One region of the Streptomyces sp. NPDC086766 genome, then DNA from elsewhere that is predicted to be linked to it. Evidence: riboswitches for the same ligand, from Rfam matches in the RefSeq annotation. Region 1 holds a riboswitch; the other holds the start of a gene.
The links. Region 1 has a riboswitch for cobalamin ahead of ACIPM1_RS27280 (cobalamin biosynthesis protein). Riboswitches for the same ligand answer to the same signal wherever they lie in the genome.
Positions count from the first base shown of each region.

Region 2: another riboswitch for cobalamin. It lies ahead of ACIPM1_RS11910 (HoxN/HupN/NixA family nickel/cobalt transporter); the one in region 1 lies ahead of ACIPM1_RS27280 (cobalamin biosynthesis protein).

Region 1 covers NZ_JBIVBI010000017.1:92,535-101,374, forward strand. Annotated here, with positions in the region: gene cobN (cobaltochelatase subunit CobN) at 1-3,391, opposite strand, end outside; gene ACIPM1_RS27275 (cobyric acid synthase) at 3,388-4,935, opposite strand; gene ACIPM1_RS27280 (cobalamin biosynthesis protein) at 4,932-5,888, opposite strand; cobalamin riboswitch at 5,988-6,131, opposite strand; gene ACIPM1_RS27285 (hypothetical protein) at 6,292-6,522, opposite strand; gene ACIPM1_RS27290 (anion permease) at 6,557-7,807, opposite strand; gene ACIPM1_RS27295 (class II aldolase/adducin family protein) at 7,994-8,680, shown strand; gene ACIPM1_RS27300 (alpha/beta hydrolase family protein) at 8,786-8,840, shown strand, end outside.
Region 2 covers NZ_JBIVBI010000005.1:272,948-281,787, forward strand. Annotated here, with positions in the region: gene ACIPM1_RS11895 (DUF4142 domain-containing protein) at 1-18, shown strand, start outside; gene ACIPM1_RS11900 (glycoside hydrolase family 13 protein) at 40-1,731, opposite strand; gene ACIPM1_RS11905 (metalloregulator ArsR/SmtB family transcription factor) at 1,941-2,315, opposite strand; cobalamin riboswitch at 2,395-2,595, shown strand; gene ACIPM1_RS11910 (HoxN/HupN/NixA family nickel/cobalt transporter) at 2,625-3,713, shown strand; gene ACIPM1_RS11915 (nucleoside hydrolase) at 3,706-4,701, opposite strand; gene ACIPM1_RS11920 (hypothetical protein) at 4,925-5,707, shown strand; gene ACIPM1_RS11925 (tetratricopeptide repeat protein) at 5,724-7,067, opposite strand; gene ACIPM1_RS11930 (hypothetical protein) at 7,256-7,423, shown strand; gene ACIPM1_RS11935 (extracellular solute-binding protein) at 7,515-8,840, opposite strand, start outside.

The DNA.
Region 1 (8,840 bases):
CGGTCGCCGCCATCTCGAAGGCGCCCTTGTAGCCGTGCCGCCGCATCGCCGCCATCCAGCGCGGGTTGACCACGCGGGCGCGGAAGACGCGGTGGGTCTCCTCGCCCAGGGTCCGCGTCTTCACCTGGTCGGGCACGGCGGAGTCGCCGACGTACGCCTCGGGGCTCGCGCCGGTCAGATGGCGCACCATGGCGACCATGCCGCCGTGGTACTGGAAGTAGTCGTCGGCGTCGACGAGGTCGTGCTCGCGGGTGTCGACGTTCTTCGCCGCCACCGCGATCCGCCGGAACGCCGTCTCCATGTCCCCGCGCGCCGCCCGCCCGTCGAGCCCCCGCCCGTACGCGTAGCCGCCCCACACCGCGTACACCTCGGCGAGGTCGGCGTCCGAGCGCCAGTTGCGGGCGTCGATCAGCGGCAGCAGCCCGGCGCCGTACGCCCCCGGCTTGGAGCCGAAGATCCGGGCCGTGGCGCGCCGCCGGTCGCCGTGCCGCGCCGCGTCCTCGTCCACGTGTGCCCGTACGAAGTTGGACTCGGCGGGCTCGTCCAGCTCCGCCACGGCCCGCACCGCGTCGTCGATCAGCCCGACCACGTGCGGGAAGGCGTCCCGGAAGAAGCCGGAGATGCGGACCGTCACGTCGATGCGCGGCCGGCCCAGCTCCGCGAGCGGGACGACCTCGAAGCCGGTCACCCGGCGCGAGGCGTCGTCCCACACCGGGCGGCAGCCCAGCAGGGCGAGGATCTCGGCGATGTCGTCGCCCTGGGTGCGCATCGCGGACGTGCCCCAGACCGTGAGGCCGACCGAGGTCGGGTACGCGCCGGTGTCGGTCAGGTACCGCTGCACCAGCGAGTCGGCGAGCGACTGCCCGACCTCCCAACTCAGCCTGGAGGGAATGGCCTTGGGGTCGACGGAGTAGAAGTTGCGGCCGGTCGGCAGGACGTTGACCAGACCGCGCGTGGGGGAGCCCGACGGGCCCGCCGGAACGTAACCGCCGTTCAGCGCCCGGAGGATGTGGCCGATCTCGTCGGTGGTCCGCGCCAGCCGCGGGACGACCTCGGTGCAGGCGAACTCCAGCACGGCCACGGCGTCCGGGACTTCGGCGCCGAGGGCGTCACGGACCAGGGCGGGTGCCGCCGAGACGTCCCACGCCCGGGCCTCCATCCCCTCCGCGACCCGCCGGCACAGCTGCTCCAGCAGGTCGATCGCGTCGGCGGCCGTGTGCCCGGGACCGTCGACCAGGTCCGTCAGCTCCACGGGCACCTTCACCGGGGCGCCGGGCTCGGCCAGCAGCTCCTTCTCCACCAGCCCGAAGTGGGCGGCGATCGAGGCCCGCAGGCCCGGCAGGGCGTTCGCCCGCCCGCCCCACACCTGGGAGGCGCGCAGCACGGCGAGCACGAGGTTCACCCGCGCCTCGCCGACCGGGCCGCCGCCCAGGACGTGCAGTCCGTCGCGGATCTGCACGTCCTTGATCTCGCACAGGTAGCCGTCGATGTGCATCACGAACTCGTCGAACGCCGCGTCGTCCGGCTGCTCGTCGACGTGCAGGTCGTGGTGCAGCTCGGCGGCCTTCACCAGGGTCCAGATCTGGGCCCGGACGGCCGGGGCCTTCGCCGGGTCCAGATCCGACACGAGCGCGTACTCGTCGAGCAGTTGCTCCAGCTTGGCGAGATCGCCGTAGGTGTCCGCGCGGGCCATCGGCGGCACGAGGTGGTCGACGACCGTGGCGTGGCCGCGCCGCTTGGCCTGGGTGCCCTCGCCGGGGTCGTTGACGATGAAGGGGTAGACCAGGGGCAGGTCACCGAGGACGGCGTCCGGCGCGCAGCCCCCGCTCAGCCCGAGTCCCTTGCCCGGCAGCCACTCCATCGTGCCGTGCTTGCCCATGTGGACGATCGCGTCGGCGCCGAAGGAGTTCTCCAGCCAGCGGTAGGCCGCCATGTAGTGGTGCGACGGCGGCATGTCGGGGTCGTGGTAGATCGCGATGGGGTTCTCCCCGAAGCCGCGGGGCGGCTGGATCATCACGACGACGTTCCCGAACCGCAGGGAGGCGAGCACGATGTCGTCGCCGTCGACGTACAGCGAGCCCGGCGGCTCGCCCCACGCGTCGAGCATCGCGGCCCGCAGTTCCGGGTCGAGCGCGTCGAACCAGGAGCGGTAGCCGGCCAGCGGCACGCGCGCGGGCGCGGCGGCGAGCTGCTCCTCCGTCAGCCACTCGACGTCGTGGCCGCCCGCCTCGATGAGCCGGTGGATCAGCTCGTCGCCGTTGTCGGGGTAGTCGGTGAGCGCGTACCCGGCGTCCCGCAGGGCGTCGAGGACCCGTACCGCCGAGGCCGGGGTGTCGAGGCCGACCGCGTTGCCGACGCGCGAGTGCTTGGTCGGGTAGGCGGTGAAGACCAGTGCGAGCCTCTTCTCCGCGTTCGGCTTGTGCCGCAGCCGCGCGTGCCGTACGGCGATCCCGGCCACGCGCGCGGCACGCTCCGGGTCGGCGACGTACACGGGGACGTCGTCGGGGCCCTGCTCCTTGAAGGAGAACGGCACGGTGATCAGGCGCCCGTCGAACTCGGGGATCGCGACCTGCATCGCCGCGTCCATGGGGGACAGGGCGGCGTCGGACTCCTCCCAGGCGGCATGGGAGGAGGTGAGGCAGAGTCCCTGAAGCACGGGCACGTCCAGCTCGGCCAGTGCCCCGACGTCCCAGGACTCCTCGTCCCCGCCCGCGGAGGCCTGCGAGGCGTGGGTGCCGCCGGCGGCGAGCACGGTGGCGACCAGGGCGTCGGCGCGGCCGAGGAGCTCGTACAGCCCGGGGTCAGCGCCGCGCAGCGAACCGCAGTACACCGGCAGGGCGTTGGCGCCGTGCGCCTCGATCGCGTCGCACAGGGTGTCCACGAAGGCGGTGTTGCCGCTCAGTTCGTGGGCCCGGTAGAACAGCACGCCCACGGTCGGGCGGTCCGCGGCGGAGGGGCGGTCGCCGTGGACGCCGTACTCGGGCATCCGCTGCGGCTCGTCGAAGCCCTCCCCGGTGAGCAGCACCGTGTCGGACAGGAAGCGGGCGAGTTCGGCGAGGTTGCCGGGCCCGCCCTCGACGAGGTAGCGCAGCGCTTCCGCGACCACTCCGGCCGGCGCCGACGACTCGGCCATCAGCTCCGCGTCCGGCACGCTCTCCCCGCCGAGCAGCACGGTCGGGACGCCGGACGCCCGCAGCGCGTCGAGTCCGTCCTCCCAGGCCCTTCTGCCGCCGAGCAGGCGTACGACGGCGAGGTCCGCGCCGTCGAGCAGGGCGGGCAGTTCGGTGTCGACGTCGACCCGGGTCGGGTTGCCGATCCGGTACGCGGCGCCGGAGGCCCGCGCCGCCAGCAGATCGGTGTCGGCGGTCGACAACAACAACACTGTGCTCATGCGGGCGCTCCCGGTGGGATGAAGGGCAGTCCTTGCGGCGCGCCGGACTCGATGAGCCGCCACAGCGCGTCCGTGTCCGCGTGCTGTTCGATCAGGTCGCCGAGCTTGTCGAGCTGCTCCTCGCGCAGCGCGGCGAAGGAGGTGCCGGGGGCGGGGACGAAGCGGCGGCCCGCGGCGGCCGCCACCTCGCGCAGGAAGGCCCGCCGGAAGGCGTCCGACTCCAGCGAGCCGTGCCAGTGGGTGCCCCAGACGCCGCCCACCCGGCAGCCGTCCAGGAAGGGTTCGCCGCCGGTGACCTCGGCGACCCCGTGGTGGATCTCGTAGCCCTCGACCCGCTCGCCGAGCGCCTCGCCGACGGGCCGGGCGAGGGTCTTCTCGCGGGCGAACCGCACCCGCACGGGCAGCAGTCCGAGCCCGTCGACGTGCCCGCGGCGGCTCTCGACCTCGTCCTCGATGTGCTCGCCGAGGAGCTGGAAGCCGCCGCAGACGCCGAGCACCGGCCGGCCCTCGGCCGCGCGCCGGGCGAGCGCGTCCGCCAGGCCCCGCTCGCGCAGCCACTCCAGGGCGCGGACCGTGCCGCGGGTGCCCGGGACGACGACGAGGTCCGCGTCGGCGAGTTCCTCGGGCCGGTCCACGAACCGCACCACGACGCCCGGTTCGGCGGCCAGCGCGTCCACGTCGGTGAAGTTGGACATCAGCGGCACGGCGCAGACGGCGACCCGCAGGACGTCCTCGCCGAGCGGAGGGGCCACCGCGGACTCCCGGACCGCGCCCCGCAGGGAGACCCTCCCCCAAGCTCTCAACTGCGTTCGAGCAGGGGGGACCCCCATCCCGTCCTCCTCGTCGATGCCGAGTCCGTGCCGGAACGGCAGCACGCCGTAACTGCGCCGCCCGGTCAGCCCGTGCAGCATGTCCAGGCCCGGCTCCAGCAGCGAGACGTCCCCGCGGAACTTGTTGACCAGGAACCCGGCGACGAGCTCCTGGTCCTCGGGCGACAGCAGGGCGACGGTGCCGAAGAAGGAGGCGAAGACGCCGCCGCGGTCGATGTCGCCGACCACGAGCACGGGCAGCCGCGCGTTGCGGGCGATGCCCATGTTCACGATGTCGGTGCGGCGCAGGTTGATCTCGGCCGGGCTGCCGGCGCCCTCGCAGATCACCGCGTCGTACGTGCCGCGCAGTTCGGCGAGGCAGTCCAGCACCGTGCCCAGCAGGCGCTGCTGCCGCCCGCCGTGGTACCCGCGCGCGCTCAGCTCGCCGACGGGCCTGCCGAGCAGCACGACCTGGCTGCTCTGCTCGCCGCCCGGCTTGAGCAGCACGGGGTTCATCAGCGCGGTCGGCTCCACCCGGCACGCCTGGGCCTGCATGGCCTGCGCCCGCCCGATCTCGGCGCCCTCGCGCGTCACGAACGAGTTGAGGGACATGTTCTGCGCCTTGAACGGCGCGACCTTGACCCCCTGCCGCACCAGCCACCGGCAGATCCCGGCGGTGACGACGCTCTTCCCGGCGTCGGAGGTCGTACCGGCGACGAGCAGCCCGCCGTTCATCGCCCACGTCCCTTCGCGAGGACGGCGCGCATCGCGAACCGTCCGGCCACGCCGGCGCCCAGGGCGAGCAGGCCCACCCGGCGGGAGAGCCGTACCGCCCGTTCGATGTCACCCACCCGGACGGCGCGCCCCGGTCCGTTGAGCACCGGCCGGTGCTCAACGCGCCCCCCGTACGCGAGGGTGCCGCCGAGCCGCACTCCGAGCGCCCCGGCGAACGAGGCCTCGACCGGGCCGGCGTTGGGGCTCGGGTGCCGTCCGGCGTCGGCCCGCCAGGCACGGACGGCGCCGCGCGGATCGGGCCCGGCCGCGGCCGCCAGTACGGCGGTGAGCCGCGCCCCCGGCCACCCGGCGAGGTCGTCCAGGCGCGCGGAGGCCCAGCCGTAGCGCACGTGGCGCGGCGACTTGTGCCCGACCATGGCGTCCAGGGTGTTGACGGCCCGGAACCCGAGGAGCCCCGGCACCCCGGCGAGAGCCCCCCAGGTGAGGGCGCCCACCACGGCGTCGGAGGTGTTCTCGGCGACGGACTCCACGACGGCGCGGGCGATCCCGTCGGCGTCCAGGGCCTCGGGGTCCCGCCCGCACAGATGGGGCAGCCGCGTCCGGGCGGCCTCGACGTCCCCGGCCGCCAGGGCCCGCCCGACGGCCCGCGCCTCCCGGGCGAGCGAGGTCCCGCCGAGCACGGACCAGGTGGCGGCGGCGGTCAGGGCGGTGGAGGCGGTGGGGGAGCGGCGTACGGCGGACGCGGCGAGCGCGGCGCAGGCCACGGTGCCGCCCACGCACACGGCGGAGTGCAGCGCCCCCCAGCCCCGGTGGTCACGCCACAGCACGGATTCCACGGCGGCGGCGGCGCGGCCGAACGCGGCGACCGGATGCCCGCGGCGCGGATCGCCGAGGAGCAGGTCGCCGAGGAGGCCGGCGGCGGCGCCGTACGCGAAGACGCGGTCGGCACCCATCGCCTCAGCCGACCGCGGGGGCGGGCGGGACGTCGCTGGTGAACCTCGGATGGGAGCCGCGCATGGCGATATGTCCTCACTCAGGGTGTCCACGCCCTGGTTCGACGAGACCGGCGGCGAGAGTTCCTGGCTTCCGGGAAGTTCATTCCCCGGTGACAGTGGCGGGACCGCGCCGGATTCGCACCGGCTTCCTCTCCTGCTGCCGTACTTGGCGTGGGCAGTCCACCACGCCCCGCGAACACCCGTCAACTCGCCTTTGACCTGCACCGGGGGACTGAGATGAGGCCCACATCGGCCTGCGGCGGCACGGAAAAAGCCCGCCCGGTCCGCGCCGCCGAGGAGGGCGGTGCGGACCGGGCGGGCGACGAACTGCCCCGAGGCCGGGCGATGGCCGGGCCTGGGGTCAGGACTTGGCCATGATCAGGTAGATGCCGTAGGCCACGGCGGCGGCGCACGCCGCGAAGCAGACGTACGCGCCGGTGGCGGCGACCGCCCCGCCGCCGCTGCCCTCGGCGGCGGCCCGCTCGCGGCGGGACAGGCCCGCGATGCCGAGGGTGAACAGGGCCACCAGGCCCACCGTGACCGAGAGGCTCACGCCGATGACGGAGCCGATGGCTGCCCAGTCGATCTTCATGGTGATGTTCCTTCTGTAACCGGGTGCTCGGGGCTCAGACGGCGGCGGGCGGGTTCGCCCGGTCGGCGGAGGCGGAGGCCTGCGCCGGGACGGAGGCCGCGAGGGCGCCGGTCTCGGTCGCCACGGCGCCCACCGGGGGCGGGGTCACGGCGGCCATCGCCTGGGTCACCACGCCGGCCGGCTCGTCGGTGTGGTTGACGTTGGTGTGGTCGACGACCTCACGGCGCGACAGCTTCCAGATCACGGCGCTGGAGACCACCAGGAAGACGGCCACCACGGCGGTGCCCCAGTCGCCGAGGCCGGTGACGGCCTCCGCGCCGGCGCCCACGAGGGCCGCGGCCGGGAGGGTCAGCACCCAGGCCACGAGCATCCGGGTCGCGGTCGACCAGCGGACGACGCCGCCCTTGCGGCCGAGGCCCGCGCCCATCACCGAGCCGGAGACGACGTGGGTGGTGGAGAGGGAGAAGCCGAGGTGGGAGGAGGCCAGGATGGCGGTGGCCGCGCTGGTCTGGGCGGCGAAGCCCTGCTGCGGCTCCAGCTCGGTCAGGCCCTTGCCCATGGTGCGGATGATGCGCCAGCCGCCGATGTAGGTGCCGAGCGCGATGGCGAGACCCGCGGACAGGATGACCCAGGTGGGAGGGTTGGAACCCGGGGCGATGGCACCGCCGGCGATCAGGGCGAGGGTGATGACACCCATCGTCTTCTGCGCGTCGTTGGTGCCGTGGGCCAGCGAGACCAGGCCCGCGGAGGCGATCTGGCCCGCGCGGTGGCCCTTGTCGGCGGCCTTGCCGTTCGACTTCCCGCCCAGCGCGTAGCTCAGCCGGGTCGAGAGCATCGCCGCGAGGCCGGCGACCACCGGGGCGGCGACGGCGGGCAGCAGCACCTTGGTGACGAGCACGTCGCCGTGGACCGCGCCGAGGCCGGCCGAGGCGACGGCGGCGCCGATCAGGCCGCCCATCAGGGCGTGCGAGGAACTGGACGGGAGACCGACGAGCCAGGTCACCAGGTTCCAGAGGATCGCGCCGACCAGGGCGGCGAAGATGACCTCGGGACGGATGCCGGTCTCGTCGACGAGACCCTTGGAGATCGTGTTCGCGACCTCCACGGAGAGGAAGGCGCCCACCAGGTTGAGCGCGGCGGACAGAGCCACCGCGACCTTGGGCTTGAGTGCACCGGTGGAGATGGTCGTGGCCATCGCGTTGGCGGTGTCGTGGAAACCGTTCGTGAAATCGAACGCGAGTGCGGTTATTACCACAATCGCGAGGATCAGCGAGAAGCTTTCCATTTACCCAGGCAATCGTTCGAGGTCATTGGCTGGTCGAACGTACGTAACCAGGGTGAACGGAAGATGAACTGAGACGGTCCTCAGGGTGTCCGTAAAAGAGGGTCCGCGCTCCACCGTACGCCGCGTGCCGGGGAGGGGATTCCGGCCATCCCGGCCGGGCGGGCCGCCGCCTGGCAGGATCGCGTCATGGCTGAGCAGAAGCGGGACCAGGGGAAGGGGAGGGGCGTGCGTGCCGAGGAGGCCCGCGCCTGGGAGGCGCTGGTCGCCACCGCCCGCCGCACGGCGGCCGAGGGCCTGGTCGTCGGCACCTCCGGCAACGTGTCGGTGCGCGTCGGGGACACCGTGCTGGTCACCCCGTCGGGCGTGCCCTACGACCGGCTCACGCCGGACGACGTGACCGGTGTCGGCCTCGACGGCCGGCAGGTGCTCGGCACCCTGGTGCCGACCAGTGAACTGCCCCTGCACCTCGCGATCCACCGCACCACCGACGCGGGCGCGGTCGTCCACACCCACGCCGTGCACGCCACCGCCGTCTCGACGCTCGTGACCGAGCTGCCCCTGATCCACTACATGGCCGGCGCCCTCGGCGGCCCCGTCCGGGTCGCCCCCTACGCGACCTACGGCACCGAGGAACTGGCCGAAAACATGCTGCGCGCCCTCGACGGCCGTTCCGGCTGCCTGCTCCAGAACCACGGCACCGTCACCCACGGCGCCACCCTCGACCAGGCCTACGACCGCACCGCCCAGCTGGAATGGATGTGCCGTCTGTGGCTGACCGCGTCCTCCGTGCCGGGACTGGCCCCCTCCCTGCTGTCACCGGAGCAACTGGCACAGGCGCAGGAGCGGCTGCGGGGGTACGGACAGCGGAGGTAGGCCCTCGCAGGGATGAAAGCCGCTGTTTCCTGGAACCCGCAGGACATGTCACCCCGACCCTTCCTCCCGCTGGCCGGTGGCCCGGCGCGCCAGGACACTGGACCCGTGCGCTCAGTCAAAGCGACGGCCGCGGCCGTCACCGTGGCCCTGGCGGCCGGCG
Region 2 (8,840 bases), on a different contig from region 1:
AGCCCGACGGTGGGATGAGAACCAGCTCCCTTCCCCGGATCAGCCCACGGAGAGGCCCGGACCGAGCCAGACGGTCGTGTCCGGGCCCAGCCGGCCGTCGTCGAGCGGGCCGCTGCTCAGCAGCACCTCGCCCGCCGGCAGCGCGACCGGCCGGTCCGACAGGTTGGTGACACAGCGCCAGCCCTCGGACCGGGCGAACCGCAGCACCCCGGCCGGGGCGTCCTCCGCCCAGGTCAGCGACTCGCCCTCCAGCAGCTTGCGGCGCAGCCGCAGGGCCGTGCGGTACAGCTCCAGGGTCGAGCCCTCCGCCCCGTCCTGCGCCTCGACGGCGTACGCGGCGAAGCCGTCCGGCTGCGGCAGCCAGGCGGCGCCCGCGCCGAAGCCGAACGACGGTCCGCCGGTCGTCCACGGCAGCGGCACCCGGCAGCCGTCGCGGCCCTTGCGGACACGCCCGGTCTGCTCCCAGATCGGGTCCTGGAGCACCTCCGTGGGCAGGTCGGCCACCTCGGGCAGGCCGAGTTCCTCGCCCTGGTAGACGTAGGCCGAACCGGGCAGGGCGAGCATCAGCAGCGTCGCCGCGCGGGCCCGGCGCAGCCCCGCCGCCGCGTCGACCGCCGGGGCGCGGCCGCCGGACAGCAGCCAGGCGTTGCCGTCGGTGCCGGGCGGAAGCATCAGACGGGAGGTGTGCCGGACGACGTCGTGGTTGGACAGCACCCAGGTGGCCAACGCCCCCGCGGCGCGCGCGGTGCGCAGCGACTCGGTGATGACCCGGCGCAGCTCGTCGGCGTCCCATCCGCTCTGCAGGTACTCGAAGTTGAAGGCCTGGCCGAGTTCGTCCGGGCGGGCGTACAGCGCACGCCGGTCGCCCGGCACCCAGGCCTCGGCGACCGCCGTGCGCGGCGGGGTGTAGGCGTCGAAGATCTTCCGCCAGTCCCGGTAGACCTCGTGCACCTCGTCCCGGTCGTAGTAGGGGTGGCTGCCGGGCGGTACCCGCAGCAGCGCGTCCTCGCCGGTGGCGCCGATGTCCCCGAGGTCCCGCAGCGGCTCGTCGAGGTCCTTGACCAGGGCGTGCGCGACGTCCACGCGGAAGCCGTCGACCCCGCGGTCGGACCAGAACCGCAGCGTGGTGCGGAAGTCGGCGCGGACCTCCTCGTTCTGCCAGTTCAGGTCGGGCTGCTCGGGTGCGAAGAGGTGCAGGTACCACTGCCCGTCGGGCACCCGCCGCCACGCGCTGCCGCCGAAGACGGACTGCCAGTCGGTGGGCGGGAGTTCTCCGTGCTCACCCCGGCCGTCGCGGAAGACGTACCGGTCCCGGGCCGGGGATCCGGGGCCGGACCGCAGCGCCTCCTCGAACCAGCGGTGCTGCCGCGAGGTGTGGTTGGGCACGATGTCGGCGATCACCTTCAGGCCCAGCCGGTGCGCCTCGGCGACCATGGCGTCGAAGTCGGCGAGGGTGCCCAGGCGCGGGTCGACGTCCCGGTGGTCGGCGACGTCGTAGCCGCCGTCGGCCAGTTCGGAGGGGTAGAAGGGGCTGAGCCACAGGGCGTCGACGCCGAGCGCGGCGAGGTGGTTCAGCCGCTGGGTGATGCCCCGGATGTCGCCGAGTCCGTCGCCGTCGGCGTCGGCGAAGCTGCGGGGGTAGACCTGGTAGACGACGGCCTGCCGCCACCAGTCGGGGTCGCGGGACGAGAGGTCGGGCGGGGAGCCGTGCGTGGTGGTGCGGTCGGTCACGCTTTCTCCTCTTCGGCTGCGTACGAGCGTCACGTAGGACTCTGTCCACCTCGCCGGAAAAGTGAAACCCGTACGGACCACGGGGAGTTGGCTCGCCGGGCGGCACGCGCCCGCGCCGGACCGGCGCACGCCGGATCGACGGAAGCGGGTCGGCGCACGCCGGATCACCGCACCTCACACAAGGGCGCGCCGGGGCGGCCCGCGCCGGATCAGCGGGGGCCGGGGCGGCCCGTGTCGGCCACGCAGTGCTGCAGCAACTGCCGCACCTGCGGGTCGACGATCCGGTAGCGCACCACGCGCCCCTCCTTGTCGCCCTCGACGGCCCCCGCCGCGCGCAGCAGCCGCAGGGCCTGTGAGACGGCCGGATCGTTCATGCCCGTGGCGATCGCGAGGTCGGAGACGGCGAGCGGGCCGGTGCGGTGCAGCGCCAGCAGCAGGGCGAGCCGCTTGGGGTCGGCGAGCAGGGAGAAGCGGTCGGCCCAGGCACGGACGTGGCCGGCATCGCCGATCGCGGCGATGGCGTCGCACACCCGGTGGCCGTCGATCGTGCGGCGGTCTGCGCGGTCCGCGGGGACGAGATGCATGGCGTCATCCTCGCAGGCGCCCCGTGTGATCTTCCATACCTGCCCAGGTGCGCAGCTATGCAGGGAACCGCTCACGGCCCTACGGTGGGCGGGCCGTGGTGTTCGGGAAGCCGGTGACGGCCCTTCAGGGGCCCATGCCGGAGCGGCCCTCGCCACTGTGATCGGGGAGTTCCCGTTCCGTCCGGCTCACGCCGGGCCACTGGTCGCACGACCGGGAAGGCAGGGACGGCGGACGCACGACCCGTAAGCCAGGAGACCGGCCACGGCAGCTCACGAAGTGATCCACGAGGTGCTGGAGCGTGATACCGGATGACCCTGCCCGACCCTGCCCCGACGCCGTCCTTCCGCTGGCGCCGGGAGGACACCCTCAAGACCGCCGGCCTGATGGCCGTCATCGCCGTGCTGCATGTCGTGGCCTTCGGCGTGCTGTTCCTCCTCGTCGTGCCCGGGCACTACGAGGTCGGCTCCCAGGCCTTCGGCATCGGCCTCGGCGTCACCGCCTACACCCTCGGCATGCGGCACGCCTTCGACGCCGACCACATCGCCGCCATCGACAACACCACCCGCAAGCTGATGGCCGACGGCAAGCGGCCGGTGTCGGTCGGCTTCTGGTTCGCGCTGGGCCACTCCAGTGTGGTCGTCGTGCTCGCCGTGCTGATCGCGGGCGGCACCCAGCTCGCCGGAAAGGTCATGGACCAGGGCTCGCGCACCCACCAGGTCCTCGGCTTCATGGGGACGACCGTCTCGGGCACGTTCCTCTACCTGATCGCGGCCCTCAACCTGGTCGCCCTGATCGGCATCCTCAAGGTCTTCCGGGCGATGCGGGCGGGCACCTACGACGAGCGGGAGCTCGAAGAGCACCTGGACTCCCGCGGGTTCATGAACCGCGTCCTCGGCCGGCTGACCAGGTCCGTCAGCCGTCCCGGCCAGATGTTCCCGCTGGGCTTCCTGTTCGGCCTCGGCTTCGACACGGCCACCGAGGTCACGCTGATGGTGATGGCGGGCTCGGGGGCGGCGGCCGGGCTGCCCTGGTACGCGATCCTGTGCCTGCCCCTGCTGTTCGCCGCGGGCATGAGCCTGTTCGACACCCTCGACGGCACGTTCATGAACTTCGCCTACCAGTGGGCGTTCTCCAACCCCGTCCGCAAGGTGTTCTACAACCTCACCATCACCGGCCTGTCGATCGCCGTCGCCTTCTTCATCGGCACCATCGAGCTGGTCGGCGTGCTGCACGACAAGCTCGACCTGCGCGACGACGTGACCGGCTGGATCGCCGGGCTGGACCTGGACAACGTCGGCTACGTCATCGTGGGCCTGTTCGTCGTGGTGTGGGCGGCGGCGCTGTCGTACTGGAAGGTGGCCAAGGTCGAGCAGCGATGGGCGGCCGACCTCAACTAGCCCCCGCCCGGGCCTCGTTCTCGACGGTCGTGAGATACAGCTTCACGTAGCGCTCGACGTCGACGTCCAGGGCCACGTCCACCAGCGGCTGTTCGCGCATCTCGCCGTGCAGCTCCGCCTCGCCCGGCCGCGGGCGGCGGTCGACGACCGTCTGCCCGCGGGCCGGGCCCGGCGCGAGGTTCACCTCCACCGGCAGGCGTTGGGTGGCCAGTCCCGCCGGGTCGGCGACCGAGCAGACCGCACCCGCGTCGCCGAGGCCGCCGCAGACGTCGCCGAGGGCGTCGGAGGGGGCCTGGTAGGTCGCCGGGTCGCGGTGGGACAGCAGCCGCCCGGCCAGCCGGGCGCCGGGCTCCGCGCTCTCCCGCAGCCGCCGTACGTCCGCCGCCGGGACGACCACCCGCTCGAACACGTCGAGGCCGTACATGGTCATCGGCACCTCGGCGGTCAGCAGGATCGCCGCCGCCTCGGGATCGTGCCAGACGTTGAACTCGGCGACCGCCGTGGCGTTCCCGGCGGCCACCGCGCCGCCCATGAACACGATCCGCTCGATGTTGCCCGTCACCTCCGGATGGGTGCGCAGCAGCAGGGCGATGTTCGTCAGCGGGGCCGTCGGGACCAGGGTGACCGGACGGTCGGACACCAGGATCTCGCGCCGGAGCAGCGCCACCGCGTCCACGTCGACGGGACGGCGGCGCGGCGCGGGCAGGCCGAGGTCGCCCATGCCGTCCCGGCCGTGCACGTGGTGCGCGCCGCGGGCCGGCTCGATCAGCGGGCGCCGGGCGCCGCGCGCGACGGGCACGTCGCCGGCGCCCGCCTGCTCCAGGACGGTCAGGGTGTTGCGCACCACCTGGTCCACGTCCGTGTTCCCGGCGACACAGGTGACCGCACGCAGGTCGAGACCCGGATGGCGTACGGCGAACAGCAGGGCCAGGGCGTCGTCGACGCCGGTGTCGCAGTCGATCACCACGGGGACGGGCTGACCGGTCACGGCGGGCTCCTTCCGTCGCACCGACCCTATGCGCCACTCGGCGACAGCACGGGCCGGGGCACGCGCGCCGCGGCCGGCTCGGTCACGGCGGGGCGGCCGCCGACCCGGCGGAGTTCCGCCCGAACGATCACCCGGACGGCCCGGCTCGGTGGTGCGGGGGCGCCACCGGTGGTGCCGTGAACTGAGCCACGCCCCTCGCATCCGCACGTCTGGAGGCACCGCCATGCCCCGCTTCCCGGCCCCCGCCCTCTCCACCTCGACCGTGGTGACCACGGTCCTCGCCGCTGCCCTGGGGATCACGGCCGCCTGCACGGCCGGGGGCATCGGGAAGGCCGAACCGCCCCCGGTGACGGCGCCGGACACCCGCACGCCCGCCGCGTCCGCGGCCGGGTCCGCGCTGACCGCCGCACAGGCGCAGGCAGCCCTGCTCACCCAGGCCGACCTGGGGTCGCCGTGGGCGCCCACCGAGGGCGTCGCGACCTGGCGGGACGGACTGCTCAAGGCGAGCACCGGGACACCCGACTGCCAGCGTCTGCTCGACGCCCTCTACGCCGACGAGCCGCTCGGCACGCCGACCGGGACGCACGCGGTCGCCGCCTTCGACAACGGCGACGACGCGGCCCAGCTGCGCTACCAGGTCCTCGACCGCCCGGCGGCGGACGTGGACCGGTCCCTGGCCTGGCTGAAGAAGCTGCCGAAGACCTGCGCACAGTTCACGGCGACGACCACCCGGGCCGGCACGCAGCAGGTGGAGGTCACCGATCTCGGACTGCCGGCCGTCGGCGACGCCCGCCAGGGGCTGCGGGTGGTGCTGACCGGCAGGAACTCCGACGGCGACCGGACCGTGCTCACCCTGGACGTGGCCGCGGTGCGGGTCGGCGGTACCGCGATCACCCTCACCGACGGCGCCCTCGGCGGCATCTCGTCCGACGCCACCGCGCAGACGGCCCAGCGGGGCGCCCAGCGTCTGGCGGAGATCCGCCGGCGGGCGCGGGTGCAGGCCTGAGAGGGGTGAGCCCCCCTCACAGGAGCGGCTGGGCGGGCGCCGGGCCCAGAGTGGTGGTGCCGGGGGCCGTGCGGTGGCCCAGGCCGGTGCGGTAGGCGTCCAGGGCGGCCTCGACGCGGCCGGTGCGGCGCAGCAGGTCGCCGAGGAGGCGGCACAGGTCGGCCAGGTCGCCGGCCGCGCCCGCCCGCTCCAGGAGGCTCAGCGCGCGGACGTAGTGCTCCTCGGCTGCCTCGGTGTCGCGTGCGTCCTCCGCGATGATGCCGAGCAGTCGGTGCGCGGCGGCCGCGTGGACGGCGCCGCGCTCGGAGGAGAGGTCGCCGAGGACGTCGAGCAGCAGCGCCGCGGCCTCCTCCGACCTGCCGCGCCGGTGCAGCACATCGGCCAGCTCGACCACGACCTGACTGGTGTAGAGCGCCGCCCGCCGGGCCGACAGCATGGCCTTCGCGGAGCGCAACTCCTCCTCGGCACGCTCCAGTTCGCCGTTCTGCGCGCAGACGTAGCCGCGCATCCAGTGGCATTTGGCCAGTTCGGTGCGCAGCTGGAGGCGACGGTAGAGCTCGGCGGCCTTGGCGAGCGACGCGTCGGCCTCGGCGACCCGGCCCTCGGCCAGCAGGGTGCGGGCGACCGAGCGGTGCATCCGGGCCACCAGCGCCGGGTCGCCCGCCTGCGGGGCGAGGGCCAGCGCGAACTCCGCCGCCTGCGCCGCCCGCGCGTGCGCCCCCATGTCCATGTACGGCCCGATCACGCTGGCGTACAGCAGGAGCAGCGCGTCCGGGTCGTGCAGTCCGCCGCGGTTGAGTTCGTCGAGGGTGGATTCGAGGAGGTAGACGGCGTACCGGAGTTCGCCGGCCAGGTAGTGGGAGACGGCGCGGCCGCGCAGGGCGGGCACGCGGGCGGGCAGCGGCGCGTCGGCGAGGGCCCGCTCGGACCGCTCGAAGTGCTGCCGCCCGGCCTCCAGTTCACCGGTCTCCAGGGCGCACTCGCCGAGCCCCAGCAGGGCCTCCGCCCGGACGTCGGCGAGTTCGTGCTCCTCGGCCTCCGCGAGCAGCCGCGCGTAGCTCTCGGCCGCCTTGCCGGTCTCCCCGGCGGCGAGGGCGCGCTGTGCCTCGGTGAGCCTGAGCCGCAGGTCGGTGGCGAGGTGGGCGGGGCGCCCGGTGGCGAGTTCGTCGAAGGCGACCCCGAGCCGGCCGGCGAGGTGCCTGAGCGCCTCGTCCGACGGCCGCACCCGTCCGGCCTCCAGGGTGGAGATGTAGGCGGGCGTGTACACGGGCTCCGCCAACTGCCGCCGATTGAGGCCTTGTTCGCGCCGCAGCCGCTGCACCCTGCGTCCGATGGTCTTCGGGTCGTCCCGCTTCGCCATGCGGTTCATCATGCCAGTAGGCCCACGTGCACCGAGCGGCCCGACGGGCCTGCCGAGGCGCCCGTGCGAGACGGCTCGATGACGCCCAACTGCCTTGGGTCCCCTTTCGGTTCGGCCTCCCGACCCCCTAGGTTGGGGAGCGCATTAAGCGTGCTTGATCCATCACTGTCGCTGCGAGGTCGGTTGCCGTGCCCGGACGCACTGTCGCGCGCCATGGACGCATCTCCGCACGTCACGCCAGAGGATTCGGCGCGGCGGTCATAGCCGTCGCCGCCCTGATCGCCGCCGCCAACGCCGGCCCCGCGCGCGCGTCGGACGCCGCACCGGCCGCCCACCAGACGGCCCGGCACCGCTAGGGCCTTTCCTTCGGACGGAGCCGGAGGTCGCGGGGCCCGACCGGCCCGGTCCCGAAGAAGGACCCTGGCCGGCCGGGTCCCGAAGAAGTCCCTAGTCCGGCAGTGCCCGGCGCAGGGCGCGGTCCAGGCGGGCGGCCAGGTCCGCGTCGCCCGGCGGGTCGTCGGTGAACAGGGCCCCGAGCTCCGCGGTGAACGTCTGGGTGAAGGCCCCGTAGAGCGGGGTGCTCGGCCGCCGCACCGCCGCGCGCAGGGCCGGCAGCAGGGTGCCGCGGGCGTAGCGGGGGCGGCCCGTCCGGTCGCGGGGCATGTGGTCGGCGCTCTCGCCGGTCGGCGACGCCGAGGCTCTCGCCCCGGAGGTGGGCGCGGAGGCGCAGGTGACGTGGTCGTCCACGTACGCCGAGGTGCGCGTCGCGGCGAAGCCCGCGTCCAGCAGGCAGCGTTCGCTCTCCGGGCTGGTGAGGAAGGTGATCAGCTCGGCCGCCTTCTCCGCCCGCTGCGAGTCCCGGGTCACCGCCAGGTTCTGCCCGCCGAGCACCGCGCGGCCGGGCAGCGGCGCCACGCCCAGCTGCTTCTCCGTGAAGGTCTGGTACAGCGTGCGGTAGGCGTACGGCCAGTGCCGCAGGAACGCGGTGCGGCCGTCCGCGAAGTCGCTGAGCGAGGCGGCCTCGTCGGAGTCGACGGCGTCGTCGAGGGTGTACGGCCTCGCGGTGCGCGCGCGCAGCTCCGCGATGCCGTCGCTCAGCTCCTGGACGTCACCGGTGTAGTGGCCGGAGGCGTCGGTGAGCGCGAAGCCCTTCGTCGCCGACGCGAACGCCTCGATCGCGTTGACCGTACGGCCCTCGTACCCGGCCAGCTGCGTGGTCCACGCCTTCTCGAACCCCTTGGGCCGGTGCGTGTTCAGGACGTCGCCCAGGTTGAGCAGGTCCTGCCAGTCGGTGCCGCCGCCGAGCGCGGTCTGCCGGACGCCCGCCTCGCGCAGGTAGTCCTTGCGGTAGTAGAGCAGCCCCACGTCGCTGTTGAACGGCACCGCGTACACCTTGTCCTTCCAGCGGGCGGTGCCGGCGACCGACGCGATCACGTCGGCGTCGACCGCCTGGTCGGACAGCGGGCGGATCAGCCCGGCCTCGGCGAACTCCGGCACCCAGGTCACGTCCAGGTTCACCACGTCGTACTGCGCGCTGGCCGACTGCAGGGCGCCCAGCAGCTGGCTGCGCTGCTCGTCGGCCGAGCCGGGCAGTTCCACCAGGCGGGCGGTGAAGTTCGAGTGCTCCTTGGCCTGTCGCTGGTTCCAGGCGTCGATGAGCTGCTCGCGGATGCCGTTCTTGCCGGTCACGTCACGGCCGCTGGCCACCACGATCTCCCCGGGCACGTCGGCGGCCCGTGTCTGCGACACCTGCGGGCCGCGCCCGGTGCAGGC